3 regions of the Neoundibacterium parvum genome follow, and region 1 is predicted to be linked to each of the others. Evidence: predicted binding sites of a transcription regulator. Region 1 holds the regulator's gene; each other region holds the start of a gene.
What was found. Region 1 encodes sigma-54, which starts transcription at its own class of promoters, with help from an activator protein. Its sites were predicted from a motif close to TGGCANGNAANCTGCTTT; they were not measured.

Region 1 (5,240 bases):
ACGCACGCGGTTTTCGCGAAGAAGATTTTGCGCGCTCACATCCGGGCGGCACTCTTGGCCGCCGCCTGCTCACTCATGTGCGTGATGTCATGCGTACTGGCGAGGCAATTCCACAAGTTGCGCCCGAGACTAAGTTAAGCGCGGCGCTGCTGGAAATCACGCAAAAAGGCATGGCGATGACGGCCGTGGTCGATCCCGAACAACGCATCATAGGCGTTTTTACCGATGGTGACTTACGCCGCTTAATGGAAAAAACTCAGGATTTTTCACAAGTACGCATCGTCGACGTGATGCGTAAAAATCCCCGCAGCATACGGCCAGAGCAACTCGCGGTAGAAGCGGTTGAAGTCATGGAAACCCATCGTATCAACCAATTATTAGTGGCCGATGACAGCGGTAAGCTGGTCGGTGCTCTGCACATTCACGATCTGACTCGCGCTAAGGTGATTTAATGACACTCGCTGCCCTGAAAAAAGCTGCCCAGGTAAAATTGATGATTTTTGACGTCGACGGTATCTTGACCGATGGCTGCCTGCATTTTGGCCCTGAGGGTGAAATGATGAAGAGCTTCAATGTGCTCGATGGCCAAGGCATCAAACTATTGCAACAGTCTGGCGTGATCACCGCCATCATCAGCGCGCGCCAATCAGCCATCGTGACCAAACGCGCTGCCGACCTGGGAATTACCCATGTCATGCAAGGCATACACGAAAAAAAAGCGGCGTTCCTGGAGCTAATCTCCATTTTGGGTATCAAAGCCGAGCACTGCGGCTACATCGGTGATGATGTGATCGACTTACCAGTTTTATCCCGGGTTGGCTTTTCTGCCAGCGTACCGAATGCACATGCCGAAGTAAAGTCACGGGTGCATTACCTCACTCAGGCGCAAGGCGGCAATGGTGCGGCACGGGAAGTTTGCGATTTTATTTTGCAGGCTCAAGGCCGTTACGATAGTGTCTTAGCTAATTTTCTGGCATGAAATATCATCTTACTGCCGATCGATTTCGCATTTGGCTAGGCGTCGTCTTGCTAGCCTTAGTTACCCTGGGTAGTTTTTGGATACTCAAAACTTTGCGTCAAAATGGTGACGAGGCGAATGCGCGCCGCAGCGTGCGTAGTGAGCCTGACTACTATGTTGAAAGATTTAATTTCATACGTTTGCCAAATAATGGGCAGGCCAATGTCAGCATAGTCGGCGACAAGCTCACTCATTATCCACGCAGCGATGATCTGGAAATCCAACAAGCGCGCATCACCAGTTTTTCCGCGGATAAATCACCGATGTATATCCGTGCCTTGCGCGCAGTAATCGAGCAAAAATCGACACTAACATCGCCCATACGCGAGCATGATCAAATTCATTTACTCGGCGATGTACAGGTCGATAGACCGGCCACCAGCACCTCGAGCTTCATGCAATTGAACACCGACTATCTATTGGTTTTACCAGATGAAAACACCATGAAAACCGACACCGCGGTGACGATGACGACAAGCACATCGGAAGTGCACGCGGTTGGCATGACAGCCGACAACAATACCCAGCAAGTGGAGTTACTTAGCAAAGTAAGAGCGCGTTTCAGTCGCGCCGGCACGTCCCCAAAACCCCAGTCTTAAAGTAAATCAGGAAAAATTTTCTATGTATGCCATCCGCAATTCAGGCCTGAGTTATCTCGGCCAATTAACGATATCGCTGTGTTTTCTGGCGCCTGTAGCTTGTGCTCATGCCGAGAAAGCCGACAGTCAAAAAGAAACCAATATTGAAGCTGAACTTTCCAATTCTGATGGCAAGAAAAACGTCACTACCCTTACCGGCGACGTGGTATTGACGCGCGGCACGCTGATAGTCAAATCGGATCGCGCCGTGATTACCCAAACTGCCGACGAGCACATGAATGTGGTGCTCACCAGTAAACCGGGAAAGCAAAATTTCTTCCGGCAAAAACGCGATGGTGGCGATGATTTATGGGTAGAGGGCGTGGCCGATCGCATCGAATACGACGATAAAACTGAATTAGTCAGGTTTATCTCGAAGGCACGTGTCAAGTATCTAGAAGGCAAAAAAGTCACGCAAGAGCAAGAAGGAGAGTTTCTTTCTTACGATAGCCTCAATGACGTGTTTGTTGCGACAAACAGCATAAACGGCACTCATGTGCCAGGTGCTGGTCGCGTGAAATTGACGCTGCAACCCAAGCTGGCAAAACCAGTCAATCTTGTTACTCCGATCAAATAATATGACTAGTACACTCGTCATTCAGGGTTTGCAAAAACGCTATGGGGCGCGCCAGGTGGTGCGCGATGTTTCTTTAGAAGTGAAAAGTGGCGAAGTAGTCGGCTTACTCGGCCCCAATGGCGCGGGTAAGACCACCTCCTTCTATATGATCGTCGGCTTAGTCCCCTCAGATGCGGGGAAAATCGATATCGACGGCGTTGATATCTCGCGCCTACCGATACACCAGCGCGCCAAACTTGGCCTATCTTACTTGCCACAGGAGGCGTCGGTATTTCGCAAGTTGTCGGTGGAAGACAATATCCGTGCGGTACTCGAATTACAAACCGATGAACACGGAAAATCTTTAAGTAAAGCCGCCATCGAACAGCGTCTCGATGCCTTGCTCAATGACTTGCAAATCGAAGGCTTGCGAGAAAATCCAGCGCTCTCTTTGTCTGGCGGTGAACGCAGACGGGTAGAAATTGCCCGTGCACTGGCAACCAATCCGCGCTTCGTTCTGCTCGATGAACCGTTTGCCGGGGTCGATCCGATTGCGGTCATAGAGATACAACGCATCGTGGCTTTCCTGAAAAAACGCGGCATAGGCGTCTTGATCACCGATCACAATGTGCGTGAAACCTTAGGCATTTGCGACCACGCCTGCATCATTAATCAGGGTGCGGTATTAGCCAGTGGTAGTCCGCAAGAAATCATCAGCAATGAATCGGTCAGGCGCGTCTATTTGGGAGAGCATTTCCGCATGTAGCGGAAATCATTATCGGCATGAAGCAAAGCCTACAGCTACGCACCTCGCAACATCTGGCGCTCACGCCACAATTGCAGCAATCGATACGGCTACTGCAATTGTCTACGCTAGAACTGCATCAAGAGCTAGAAAACTTGCTGATAGAAAATCCCATGCTGGAGCGGGTTGATAATCCTCTCGATAGCGCGGTACGCTTGTTGGCGGACGGCGCTATTGGCAGTACAGAATCACGCTCAGAAACGGAGTTCGGGGTCAGCCCCGTTGATGATCAGAATAATGCAAGTAGCGATTCGGGCGAAGTCTCTGAAGTCAGTAATCCTAGCGACAGTACCAGTCCTAGCGAAACCGACTGGAGTTTTGATGACGCTCCGCAAGGCAGTAAATCCTCAGAAGAAGATGAGGGAAGACCGCAATTAGAAGCGGCGCATATTTCCCTAAAAGAACATTTGCTAGAGCAGATGCGCCTGAATCTGCGTGAACCACGCGATCTGGCCTTGGTGGAATTGGTGATCGATGCTCTCGATGACAGCGGCTATCTGATCGAGAGTCTGGAAGATATTCATTCCAGCATTCCGCTAGAACTCTTGGTCGAACCTGAAGAACTCAATTTTGCCTTGTTTATGGTGCAAAGTTTTGACCCGCCAGGAGTGGGCGCTCGCAACTGCGCTGAGTGCCTGGCGCTGCAGATCAAACGTCTGCCCAAAATCCCTTTCGTCACCCGCCGCCTCGCACTTGCCATAGTAGAAACGCAAATAGGCTTATTTGCGCAACGCGATTTTGCTCGCTTAAAGAAAATTTTTAATTGCGACGATGAAGATTTGCGTGAAGCGCAGGTGGTGATACGTTTGTGCAAACCCAAACCTGGCGCCGAGTTTGCCGCCAGCAGTTCTGATTATGTGGTGCCAGATGTGATCGTCAGCAAATCGGCTGACGGCTGGCAAGTGGTATTGAACCAAGACATCATGCCTAAGCTGCGCGTGAATAGCATGTATGCCAATATCATGAAGCAAAATCGTGGCGATGGCAGCCTTACCCCGCAGTTACAGGAAGCACGTTGGCTGATCAAAAATATGCGACAACGTTTCGAGACTATCTTGCGTGTTTCGCAAGCGATAGTTGAAAGACAACGTAACTTTTTCACACATGGAGCGGTCGCGATGCGCCCTCTTGTTTTGCGCGAAATTGCTGATACACTGGGTTTACATGAGAGTACAATTTCTCGTGTGACCACTCAGAAATACATGCTGACCCCACATGGTATGTTTGAGCTGAAGTATTTTTTCGGTAGCCACGTCGCCACTGAAACCGGGGGAGAAGCATCATCAACGGCGATACGAGCACTCATCAAACAATTGATAGGAGCAGAAAACCAGAAAAGCCCACTCTCTGATAGCAAGATTGCAGACATGCTGGGTGAACAAGGGATGGTCATTGCGCGCCGCACAGTCGCCAAGTACCGCGAAGCCCTTAAAATTCCACCAGTCAGCTTGCGAAAATCTTTGTAAATATTGTTCTTGAAATTTTGCCTTAAATTGCTATATATGATTTAGCTCAAACAGGTTTTTCAGATTGGGCCCATAGTAATAGCGATAGTGTCATCAAGTAACATCACCATAGGAGCGTTTTATGAATCTCACCATCAGTGGTCATCACCTTGAAGTAACTCCTGCAATTCGTGAACATGTACAAAATAAGCTAGAACGTATCAGGCGACACTTCGATCAAGTCATTGATATCGCCGTCACCCTGACGGTCGACAAGCTCCGAGAAAAGGACAAACGTCATAAGGCAGATATTAATCTGCACATCAGCGGTAAAGATATCCACGTAGAAAGTCTGGCGCATGATCTGTATGCAGCCATCGACACTCTGGTAGACAAACTAGATAGACAGGTCATTAAACACAAAGACAAAATTCAGGAACATCCGCATCAAGCGATCAAACATATTCCTGATCCAGCCTCAGTGTAAGACTAGCAACCCGCAAAGGGAATCCAAAACTAGGACGCTCATCAGCGTCCTTTTTTGTTTCCGTCTAGAATCCACCTCCACGACAAGACTGGTTTGTACGCTTCCTTGGCAAGCTGCGCAGCATCGCCCTTTTCCAATCGCCCCCAGATTCATTGTCTATCCAGCTAAAAAATGGATAAAATGACAGTCTCAATTAAGTTAAAAATCACTGCGAAAGCATACGGCAAGTCGAGTTTTTTGTGTTTCAAAAGTAGGCATGCCTGTCGCACACTGTTTATGCGGGTTTCCAGC
Region 2 (5,240 bases), 730 kb from region 1:
CCTCGCGGGTTGGCGGCCCTCTGTATGTACCATTGTATGACGTGTGAAGCCCTACCCATAAGGGCCATGAGGACTTGACGTCATCCCCACCTTCCTCCGGTTTGTCACCGGCAGTCTCATTAGAGTGCTCAACTTAATGTAGCAACTAATGACAAGGGTTGCGCTCGTTGCGGGACTTAACCCAACATCTCACGACACGAGCTGACGACAGCCATGCAGCACCTGTGTTACAGTTCTCTTGCGAGCACCGCCAAATCTCTTCGGCATTCTGTACATGTCAAGGGTAGGTAAGGTTTTTCGCGTTGCATCGAATTAATCCACATCATCCACCGCTTGTGCGGGTCCCCGTCAATTCCTTTGAGTTTTAATCTTGCGACCGTACTCCCCAGGCGGTCTACTTCACGCGTTAGCTGCGTTACTAAGTCAATTAAGACCCAACAACTAGTAGACATCGTTTAGGGCGTGGACTACCAGGGTATCTAATCCTGTTTGCTCCCCACGCTTTCGTGCATGAGCGTCAGTGTTATCCCAGGGGGCTGCCTTCGCCATCGGTATTCCTCCACATATCTACGCATTTCACTGCTACACGTGGAATTCTACCCCCCTCTGACACACTCTAGCCATACAGTCTCAAATGCAGTTCCTAGGTTGAGCCCAGGGATTTCACATCTGACTTATATAACCGCCTGCGCACGCTTTACGCCCAGTAATTCCGATTAACGCTTGCACCCTACGTATTACCGCGGCTGCTGGCACGTAGTTAGCCGGTGCTTATTCTTCAGGTACCGTCATGAGCAGTCTGTATTAGAGACTACCTTTTCTTCCCTGACAAAAGAGCTTTACAACCCGAAGGCCTTCTTCACTCACGCGGCATTGCTGGATCAGGGTTGCCCCCATTGTCCAAAATTCCCCACTGCTGCCTCCCGTAGGAGTCTGGACCGTGTCTCAGTTCCAGTGTGGCTGGTCGTTCTCTCAAACCAGCTACTGATCGTCGCCTTGGTAGGCTTTTACCCTACCAACTAGCTAATCAGATATCGGCCACTCCATGAGCATGAGGTCTTGCGATCCCCCACTTTCATCCTCAGATCGTATGCGGTATTAGCGTAACTTTCGCTACGTTATCCCCCACTCTAGGGTATGTTCCGATATATTACTCACCCGTTCGCCACTCGTCGCCAGATTGCTCCGCGTTACCGTTCGACTTGCATGTGTAAGGCATGCCGCCAGCGTTCAATCTGAGCCAGGATCAAACTCTTCAGTTTAATCTCTGTTTTGTGTTCATTTCTGAACTCCGTTCTTGCGAACGGTGTCGCTCACTCAAATAACTGACAGGCTACTTTTGAACTTGCGTTCTCAAGCATCCTATTTATTACTTTTGCGAACATTTGATATTTTTTAAGTTGAACTAACTACCGAAGTAATTAGCCGCGCTCTTTATCAAGTGCCCACATTTATTGACTGTTAATTGTTAAAGATCTGTTGTCTGTTTTTTGCGCTTCACTATCGATTCTCACCGACTGCGTTGCGTTTCTGCCAGATTGCTACAAAGCGTTTTGTTTGTAAGCAGCAGAGAGATGAGATTATGCGGCATTTCCTTCTACTCGTCAACCCCTTGTTTTACGAGCGCTTGAATTTGATTCACATCGTCATTCAAACCTAGGACTGCTTCGTCTGCCTTACTTTCTTCATTTCGCCCCGCTCTTCAGCGGGAGGCGAACTATAGCAAAGCTTGCTCAGGATTGCCAAGCTTATTTGCGCAAGGAAAGTAATTTATATTAAACGAGGGCGCGAGATCGTTCACTCAGCTGAAGCGGGTTGATCTTTGGCTTTGGCTTGCTTAGAGATGCGGATGATGGTATTGCGGATAGAACTGAGCACGGCAACTGCATTGAAAGGTTTGACGATAAAGCCACTGACCCCATGTTGTTGCGCCATCTGTATTAGCTCGGCATCCATTTTTGAGGACACCAAAAATATCAAGGCCCTGGATAACTCCTTGCGTAGATTATCTAGTAGCGCCACGCCGTCGGCATTATTTTCACCGATATCAACACAGACGATTTGCGGCTGCAATTTCACCATGCGCGCCAAATTTGACAAGCTGGTATTACTATCACCGACAACTTCATGGCCGCCCGTAGTCAAGACAGAGCCCAAAAGATTACGTGCGACGGCTTGATTGTCGAGAATGACGACCTTTAGCATAGTAGAAGCCAGAGAGTAGATTGAAAAATCATCATAAATGAAAAGTAAGGATTTGTGCCAAAAGATTACAGTACGCCTAATACTAGGTAGGGGTATCAATAGCAATCTGACGATCGCCCTTTAAACACGTGCGCAATAGCATGCGATTACCAGATACTCCCTATATTTACCGTATTGATAGGAATATCCAAGTAAATACAATATTGAGCGCGCCCCATGAGAAGAGCCCCTTGCTAGCGAAATGCGTATAACGCCAAGTAGCTTAACCCCACCGCATTTGCAAAATGCGCTAAGCGAGAACGGATGCACGGGGCTGATTAAGTAGCATATCTGCAAGAAACTTATGTGTTTGTGCTAGTTAAACCTGTCCAAGAAAAGCCTTACACCCAGCAAATCCACAGAAATTGCTGCGTATCACCATATTAATTTGCTGAGTTTTGCCTATTTAGCGAAGATTTTTCGGTTGTACACACTTTGTAATAAATGAACACAATGCCATGTTAAGCTTGCCGCCGAATTGCCCACATATTGATATGCAAGAACCACACTAAAACGTCCATACCAGAGACGTGTTCCATCCTAAGGAGAAAAATGTGACTACCAGTAGCACTGTGAATGCAGCGATACCCATCAACGCTGCACATATAAAAGAACGTCAACCCGCTGCATTGCCCATGTTGTTTTTAACGGAAATGTGGGAACGCTTTAGTTACTATGGGATGCGTGCGCTCTTAGTAATTTATCTGGTCAATGCGCAAGGCTATGACCGTGCTAACGCGCTAGCCTTATACGCCACCTATACCGGACTGGTGTATTTGTCGCCTTTGATGGGCGGTTATTTAGCCGATCGTTACTTAGGAAAACGCAAGGCTATTCTGGTCGGTGGCTTCACTATGGCGCTCGGTCATTTTGCCATGGCCTTCCCTGCCTTCTTGCATCTGGCGTTGGGTCTGCTGATTATTGGTAATGGCTTTTTTAAACCAAATATCGGCTCCCTGCTTGGTTCACTGTACCGTGAAAACGATCCACGCCGCGATGGCGGCTTTACCTTCTTTTATATGGGCGTGAACACCGGCGCATTTTTAGCGCCCTTGATCGCTGGTACTTTAGGTGAAAAAGTCGGCTGGCACTATGGCTTTGCTGCAGCTGGCGTAGGTATGTGTTGTGGTCTATTGCAATTTGTCTTGGGCCAGAAAAAACTGGGCAACGCTGGTTTTATCGGTGACAAGACTAGCCTGGACAAAACGGACTGGCTGCATATTCTGCTCATTAGCGGCGGCATGATACCGCTGGTGTTGGCAGTACTGAGTCTCTGGTCTATGATAGGTCCGGTTTGGAGTGGTTTCATCTTCCCTGTGAAGATGGCGATCGTACTGGCTATCTTCGCTGTCTTGTGGTTCAGTAACAAACCAAAAGAGAATGTGGAAAAATTGACTACCGAGGAATGGCACCGCATCATCGCTATTTTCATCATGGGCTTTTTCGTGATTTTCTTTTGGATGGGCTTTGAACAAGCTGGTGGCACCTTGAGTTTGTTTGCCGATAAACAAACCGATCGTCATGTTGGCGGCTGGGAAATCCCGACCTCGTATTTTCAAGCCATTAATCCACTAGGCATCGTCTTGCTCGGCCCTATCATGGCTTTCATCTGGACACGCAATGCACAATCTCGCTTTTCCTTACCGACGCCAGTCAAAATGGCAATCGGCATGATCATTCTTGGTCTGGGTTTCGTGGTCATGGCGATGGCACAAGGCAAAGCTGATGTCTCTGGCACTGTCGGGCCGCAATGGCTGTTCTTTGTCTACTTGCTACATACTATCGGTGAGCTCTGCCTGTCACCAGTTGGTTTGTCTATGGTCACAAAGCTAGCCCCAGCTCGCGTCGGCGCCTTGATGTTAGGCGTTTGGTATTTGGCGAATGCAGCGGCAAATACTTTGGCAGGTTTCCTCGAAGAGATACTCAAAGGTTCGTCCTTCCCACTGTTCGGATTCCTGGTGGTCAGCTCTATCGGTGCCGGTATCGTGTTACTCATGATTACGCCACTGCTGAAAAAACTGATGCACGGCAAAGCCTAACGAATCGGCTAGCGCAAGCCTAGGCTTTGCGAAACAAAAAAACCCGCGATTTTCGCGGGTTTTTTTATACCGTCAACAATCGCGCTTAACGTTCTATCGCCAGCGCTACCCCCATGCCGCCGCCGATACACAGACTAGCCAGACCGCGCTTGGCATCGCGGCGTATCATTTCATGGATCAAACTGACCAAAATACGTGCACCTGATGCACCAATAGGATGACCAATAGCGATGGCACCGCCGTTGACATTGATCTTGCTGGTATCCCAGCCCATTTCACGGTTGACCCCTATCGCCTGGGCGGCAAACGCTTCGTTGATCTCCATCAGATCAAGATCCTGATGCGTCCAGCCCGCTTTTTTCAGGCACAACTGAGCGGCAGGTACCGGCCCCATACCCATAATCGTCGGATCAATACCGGCCGAAGAGTAAGCCTTGATACGTGCCAGCACCGGCAGACCGAGTTCTTCGGCTTTCTTGGCGGACATCATGATCACGGCAGCAGCACCGTCGTTCAGACCGGAAGCGTTGCCGGCGGTCACGGTACCGGCTTTATCGAAAGCTGGTCGCAAGCTCGATAATGATTCCAGAGTTGCGCCATGCTTGATAAATTCATCACTATCAAATACCGTCGTGCCTTTTTTACTGACGAGATCGAAAGGAATGATTTCATCCTTGAACTTGCCGGCTTTTTGCGCTGCTTCAGCCTTGTTTTGCGAGGCTAGCGCGAAAAGGTCCTGCTCTTCGCGGCTGATGCCAAATTTTTTAGCCACGTTTTCGGCAGTGATCCCCATGTGGTACTGGTTATACACATCCCACAAACCATCGACGATCATGGTATCGACCAGCTTAGCGTCGCCCATGCGGAAACCATCGCGTGAATTATTCAGCACATGGGGTGAAGCGCTCATATTTTCCTGGCCTCCGGCGATGATAATGTCGGCGTCGCCCGCTTTGA
Region 3 (5,240 bases), 1.8 Mb from region 1:
AATATCATCCTGAGATCGACACCGGCGTGCACGTCATGCTGGTGGTCGATTACGCGGCGCAACAAGGCCATACTTTAGCGATCCGTTTTGCCGCCTTGATGCACGATCTGGGCAAGGGTAGCAGTGATCCGGAAAAATGGCCTAGTCATCACGGCCATGAGCAGCGCGGTGTGGCCCTGGTCGAGGCTGTTTGCCAGCGCCTCAAAGTGCCGGGTGAGTGCCGCGATCTAGCCATCATGACGGCGCGCGATCACGGCAATGTCGGCCGCGCTCTGGAAATGCGCCCGGCCACCTTGCAGGAACTATTTGAACGCAACGATGCTTTTCGCAAGCCGCAGCGTTTTTTTGATATGCTTAAGGCTGCCGAGTGCGATTGTTTTGGGCGTGCCGGTCTGGTCGATATACGTTTTCCGCAACCGGCGTATCTGATTGCGGCCTTGGCGGCGGCGCAGGCAGTTAATGCCGGTGCGGTAGCACAAGCACACGCGGGACAACCTCAAAAAATCGCCTTAGCGATACGCGAGGCAAGGATCGCTGCAGTGCAAGAATTTTGTCGGAGATCAAAGTTGCTTGAATAAGTTTTGCATAGGGTGGTGATCTCACTTACAATGTCTTGTGCAGTGCACAAATTCTCAGTATTTGTAGGAAGACCTCTGTATGCATAGCTCTGATATTTTCCCCGAAGGCAAAGTGCCTGGCGATGTGCCAGCCTCTTCCCAATACACCGTGTTCGTCAAAGAATTGTCGGAGCGCGATAGGCATCGCATCCTCAAGCATTTTCTCGGTCTCAAAGCCAGCGACAGACTATTGCGCTTCGGCACCCATCTGCCCGACGAGATGGTAGAGAAATATGTGGAGGGTCTCGATTTTAGCCGTGATACCTTGTTTGGCGTAGTCAGCCGTAACTTTCGTCTGGTGGGCGTTGGGCATCTGGCCTTTGCGCCGCGTCAGGAAGGTGATGATGTCTCGGATAAAGACAGGCTCGCAGAATTTGGTGTCTCGGTCTCGGAGTCGGCGCGCGGTAAAGGGGTAGGCTCTAAACTCTTCGAGCGTGGTGCCATCCACTGCCGCAATGCCGATGTCGATACCCTCTACATGCATTTTTTGTCTTCCAATCACACCATGGTGCATATTGCCAAAAAAGCCGGTATGGAAATTTTCCGCGAATATGGCGAATCCGATGCCTACCTCAAGGTCTTGCCAGCCGATGCCGTCAGCGTCTTGAAAGAGGCCGTGCAAGAGCAGGTCGCCGCTATCGACTACGGCATCAAAGCCAATGCCAGAGCCGCCGCAAAATGGCTGGGCAATTTGTCGGGCAGTAAAAGCGATAGCAAGAACCCGAAATAAACGGCAAAAATAAGCGCGTGCCAAGCTAAATTGGCGGCCAAGTCCCGGCGTCAGCCGCGCGGATCCCTACACATGAACTGCTCTGACAATGCTGAGCCGCAGAATACGAAATTTTGCTATGCTAGCGGCTTCTCATTGGTCGGCAGTCTTGCCTTGGACCGGAGGCACTTATTTCACGGAGTTGTACTATGGCATCATTGCAAGATCAGTTTTTAAAAGCGGGACTCATCGATAAAAACAAAGCCAAACTGGCCCACCAAGACAAGACCAAGCAAAAGAAAGTTGAGCGCCGGACTGGCACCGAGAGCGTCGATGAATCGCGTCTGGCCGCGCTTGAAGTGCAGCGCAAAAATGCCGAACGCGCGCGCGAACTGAATGCGCAACGCGATGCGGCCGCTAGCCAAAAAGCGGTTTTTGCGCAAATTGTGCAGTTGGTGCAAAAGAATCGCCAAAGCAAGGGCGCAGGCGACATCGCTTATTACTATACGCACGGTACCAAGATCGATAAGATTTATGTGTCAGCAGAGGTGCAGACGCATTTGATTGCTGGCCGACTGGTGATCGTGTGCCTGGAGGGTAAAACAGAATTGCTGCCCCGGATTATCGCGGATAAAATTGCCGAGCGCGATGCTTCACTGGTGGTGCGGGTGAAGAAGACCACCACCGAAATCGATGCGGATGATCCGTATGCCGCCTTCCAGATCCCGGATGACTTTACCTGGTAGCTCGCGAGCCAAAGTCAAGTGCAATACCACTGACCATATCACCAACAAGACACCCAATGAAAAATAATGAGATGGGTGTCTTATTGAGTTTTGATTTACTAAACTAATCCGATCTAAGCTTGATTAAGCTTTACGACGACGTAATGCCAAGCCGAGGAGACCGAGGCCGAGCAAGGCGAATGAGCCTGGTTCCGGCACATTAAGGGTGATATTGTCGATAGCGCCATAGTCTCCACTAATGTATTTGAACTGCACGCTCGATAGTCCATCAAATCCAGTCAGATTCTGGCCTGTGAAGGCATTCACGTTCAGCACATGATAGATGATGCTACCACCGGAAGCGTAGTTGCCGATAATATCGAAAGTGGCTTTGGTGGCGCCGCTTTTGCTGCCAACATCCAGTGAACCGAGTGAAAAGCTAAAGCCGCCTATATTGGTTAAGAACACTTGATTGTTCGTTTGGGAATTCCAGGTGTAGTAGTCGGAACCCGATGTGTTCTGCGACACTTGACCAATGATTGCTGCGTCGGAAGCTCCGGCACCGTTGTTTAGTTGGTAACCGTTTTCCTGATAGTTGTTGCCAATGGCGAATTGACTCTGTGCAGGCGCAACGCCTTCGAAATCAATCAAGATCGGTGTCGCTTGGGCGCCAACAGCGGCCGAAGCAATTAAGGCTGTTGCGAATAGTTTTGCAAATTTGGTCATCGATATTCTCCGTGAGTCAGAGTGCTAGCGCACCCTAAGTGATTTAATTTTTTTCCTGCAATGCTCACATCAGCAATTAACATGCCATAAATAGTTGACGTAATAAAATCCTTACAAATCAAAGGAGTAGCCGTTCGACTTAAGAAGTAATATTTCTCATGTGTAAAATTTCTCGACATTAATTAAATAGGCAGAGGTCAGGCTATACATTGAGCATAAGCAAAGCCAGCTAGGAAGGGCTCCGCCTTTTAGCTCTTGTTGATTACGAAGATGGCCTATTACGGTGTAATCTTTGCGTAACACGACAACGCGAAGCAATGGCGCCGTAAAAAATCAGTAGAGGCACCCCGCCAGCGCGCATATTCCATGCGCTTCTTCAAGCACATAGGCCGGAAAGCCGCATCGGCTATGCGCGCTGGGCCGGGGTGTTTTTGATTTCTTCATGAGTGAGACGGAACCGCCGCAAGCAACTCAGCAATACCAGTGATCTGGCGTGGGCACAAGAAAGCGCGCCCATCCGCCATCGCATTACACTTCCGGCAAGCCCAAGACGAAATTAAACTGCCAGGCGAGGAATCTAGGATAATAGCGCTTAACTCAAATTTAACGCTCTTTTTGGAATTCTCATGGAAATTAAGGTCAACTTTCTCGATAAGCTTCGTCTGGAAGCCAAGTTCGATGATTTTACGGTGATCGCTGATCAGCCTATCCGTTACAAAGGCGATGGCTCAGCGCCTGGGCCTTTCGATTACTTTCTGGCTTCATCGGCCTTGTGCGCGGCGTATTTTGTGAAGTTGTACTGCGACACGCGCAATATTTCTACAGAAAACATCCGCCTGTCGCAGAATAATATTGTTGATCCGGAAAACCGTTACGCGCAAATCTTCAAGATTCAAGTTGAATTGCCCGCCGATATTTCTGATAAAGACAGGCAAGGAATTTTGCGTTCTATCGAGCGCTGCACGGTGAAAAAAGTGGTGCAGGAGGGGCCAACCTTTGTGATCGAAGAAGTAGCGAGTCTCGATGCTGATGCGCAGGCTTTGCTGAGCTTAAATTCTACTGCCGATGCTGCCACCTATATTCTCGGTAAAGACTTACCGTTGGAGCAAACCATCGCCAATATGTCCGGCTTGTTGGCGGGCCTGGGCATCAAAATAGAAATCGCCTCGTGGCGCAATATCATTCCTAACGTGTGGTCGCTGCATATCCGCGATGCGCACTCGCCTATGTGTTTTACCAATGGCAAAGGCGCGACCAAAGAAAGCGCCCTGGCCTCGGCCTTGGGCGAGTATATCGAGCGCCTCAGTAATAATCATTTCTATGCAGGCTCGTTCTGGGGTGAAGACCTTGCCAACGCAGCGTTCGTGCATTACCCGAACGAGCGCTGGTTTAAACCTGGCAAACGCGACGCCTTACCCAAAGAGATTTTGGATGCGTACAGCCTGGAGATTTACAACCCGGATGGCGAATTACGTGGCTCACATCTGATCGACACTAATTCTGGCAATGCCGAGCGCGGTATTTGTTCGCTGCCGTATGTGCGCCAGTCGGATGGCGAACTAGTGTATTTCCCCTCCAACCTGATCGAAAACCTGTATGCCAGTAATGGCATGAGCGCCGGTAATACTCTGGTCGAAGCGCAGGTGCAATGTCTGTCCGAGATTTTTGAACGTGCCGTTAAACGCGAAATTATAGAAGGCGAAATCGCCTTGCCGGATGTACCGCAAGCCGTGTTGGCGAAATACCCCGGCATACTGGCAGGCATACAGGGCTTAGAAGAACAAGGCTTTCCGGTGCTGGTGAAGGATGCCTCACTCGGTGGGCAATACCCGGTGATGTGCGTCACTTTAATGAACCCGCGCACTGGCGGTGTGTTTGCCTCGTTCGGTGCGCACCCAAGCTTAGAGGTGGCGCTGGAACGTAGCCTGACCGAATTGTTGCAAGGTCGCAGTTTTGAAGGACTCAACGATTTACCGGCACCCACCTTTGTCAGCAACGCCGTCACTGAGCCGAATAACTTTGTCGAACATTTTATTGATTCCAGCGGCGTCGTGTCTTGGCGTTTTTTCAGTGCCAAAGCCGATTACGAATTTGTTGAGTGGGATTTCTCTGGCCAAGGCGAAAATTCAAACGCCGAAGAAGCCGCTACCTTGTTCGGCATACTCAAGCAGATGGGTAAAGAAGTCTACGTGGCGGAGTACGGCCAACTCGGCGCGAGCGCTTGCCGGATTTTGGTGCCCGGTTATTCAGAGGTGTATGCTGTCGATGATTTGATCTGGGATAACACCAACAAAGCTCTATTATTCCGCAGCGATATTTTAAATTTGCACACGCTAGACGATGAGGCGCTAGAAGCGCTGCTTGAAGCTTTAGAAAATAACGAGCTAGATGATTACAGCGACATCGCCAGCTTGATAGGCATAGAATTTGACGAGAACACGGTGTGGGGTCAACTCACCGTGT

Region 2: a site for sigma-54 is predicted at 2,248-2,265, ahead of EJN92_RS08440 (ANTAR domain-containing response regulator). Genes of this name have one in related genera too.
Region 3: a site for sigma-54 is predicted at 2,847-2,864, ahead of EJN92_RS13170 (PEP-CTERM sorting domain-containing protein). Genes of this name have one in related genera too.

Annotation. Positions count from the first base shown of each region.
Region 1 is NZ_CP034464.1:1,213,061-1,218,300, forward strand. Features, by position in the region: gene EJN92_RS05115 (KpsF/GutQ family sugar-phosphate isomerase) at 1-452, shown strand, start outside; gene EJN92_RS05120 (KdsC family phosphatase) at 452-979, shown strand; gene lptC (LPS export ABC transporter periplasmic protein LptC) at 976-1,617, shown strand; gene lptA (lipopolysaccharide transport periplasmic protein LptA) at 1,640-2,233, shown strand; gene lptB (LPS export ABC transporter ATP-binding protein) at 2,235-2,978, shown strand; gene EJN92_RS05140 (RNA polymerase factor sigma-54) at 2,996-4,483, shown strand; gene hpf (ribosome hibernation-promoting factor, HPF/YfiA family) at 4,605-4,949, shown strand.
Region 2 is NZ_CP034464.1:1,939,565-1,944,804, forward strand. Features, by position in the region: rRNA gene EJN92_RS08435 (16S ribosomal RNA) at 1-1,262, opposite strand, end outside; gene EJN92_RS08440 (ANTAR domain-containing response regulator) at 1,798-2,205, opposite strand; gene EJN92_RS08445 (peptide MFS transporter) at 2,799-4,283, shown strand; gene EJN92_RS08450 (acetyl-CoA C-acetyltransferase) at 4,369-5,240, opposite strand, start outside.
Region 3 is NZ_CP034464.1:3,010,698-3,015,937, forward strand. Features, by position in the region: gene EJN92_RS13155 (multifunctional CCA addition/repair protein) at 1-578, shown strand, start outside; gene EJN92_RS13160 (GNAT family N-acetyltransferase) at 658-1,347, shown strand; gene EJN92_RS13165 (DUF2058 domain-containing protein) at 1,536-2,072, shown strand; gene EJN92_RS13170 (PEP-CTERM sorting domain-containing protein) at 2,196-2,777, opposite strand; gene EJN92_RS13175 (OsmC domain/YcaO domain-containing protein) at 3,404-5,240, shown strand, end outside.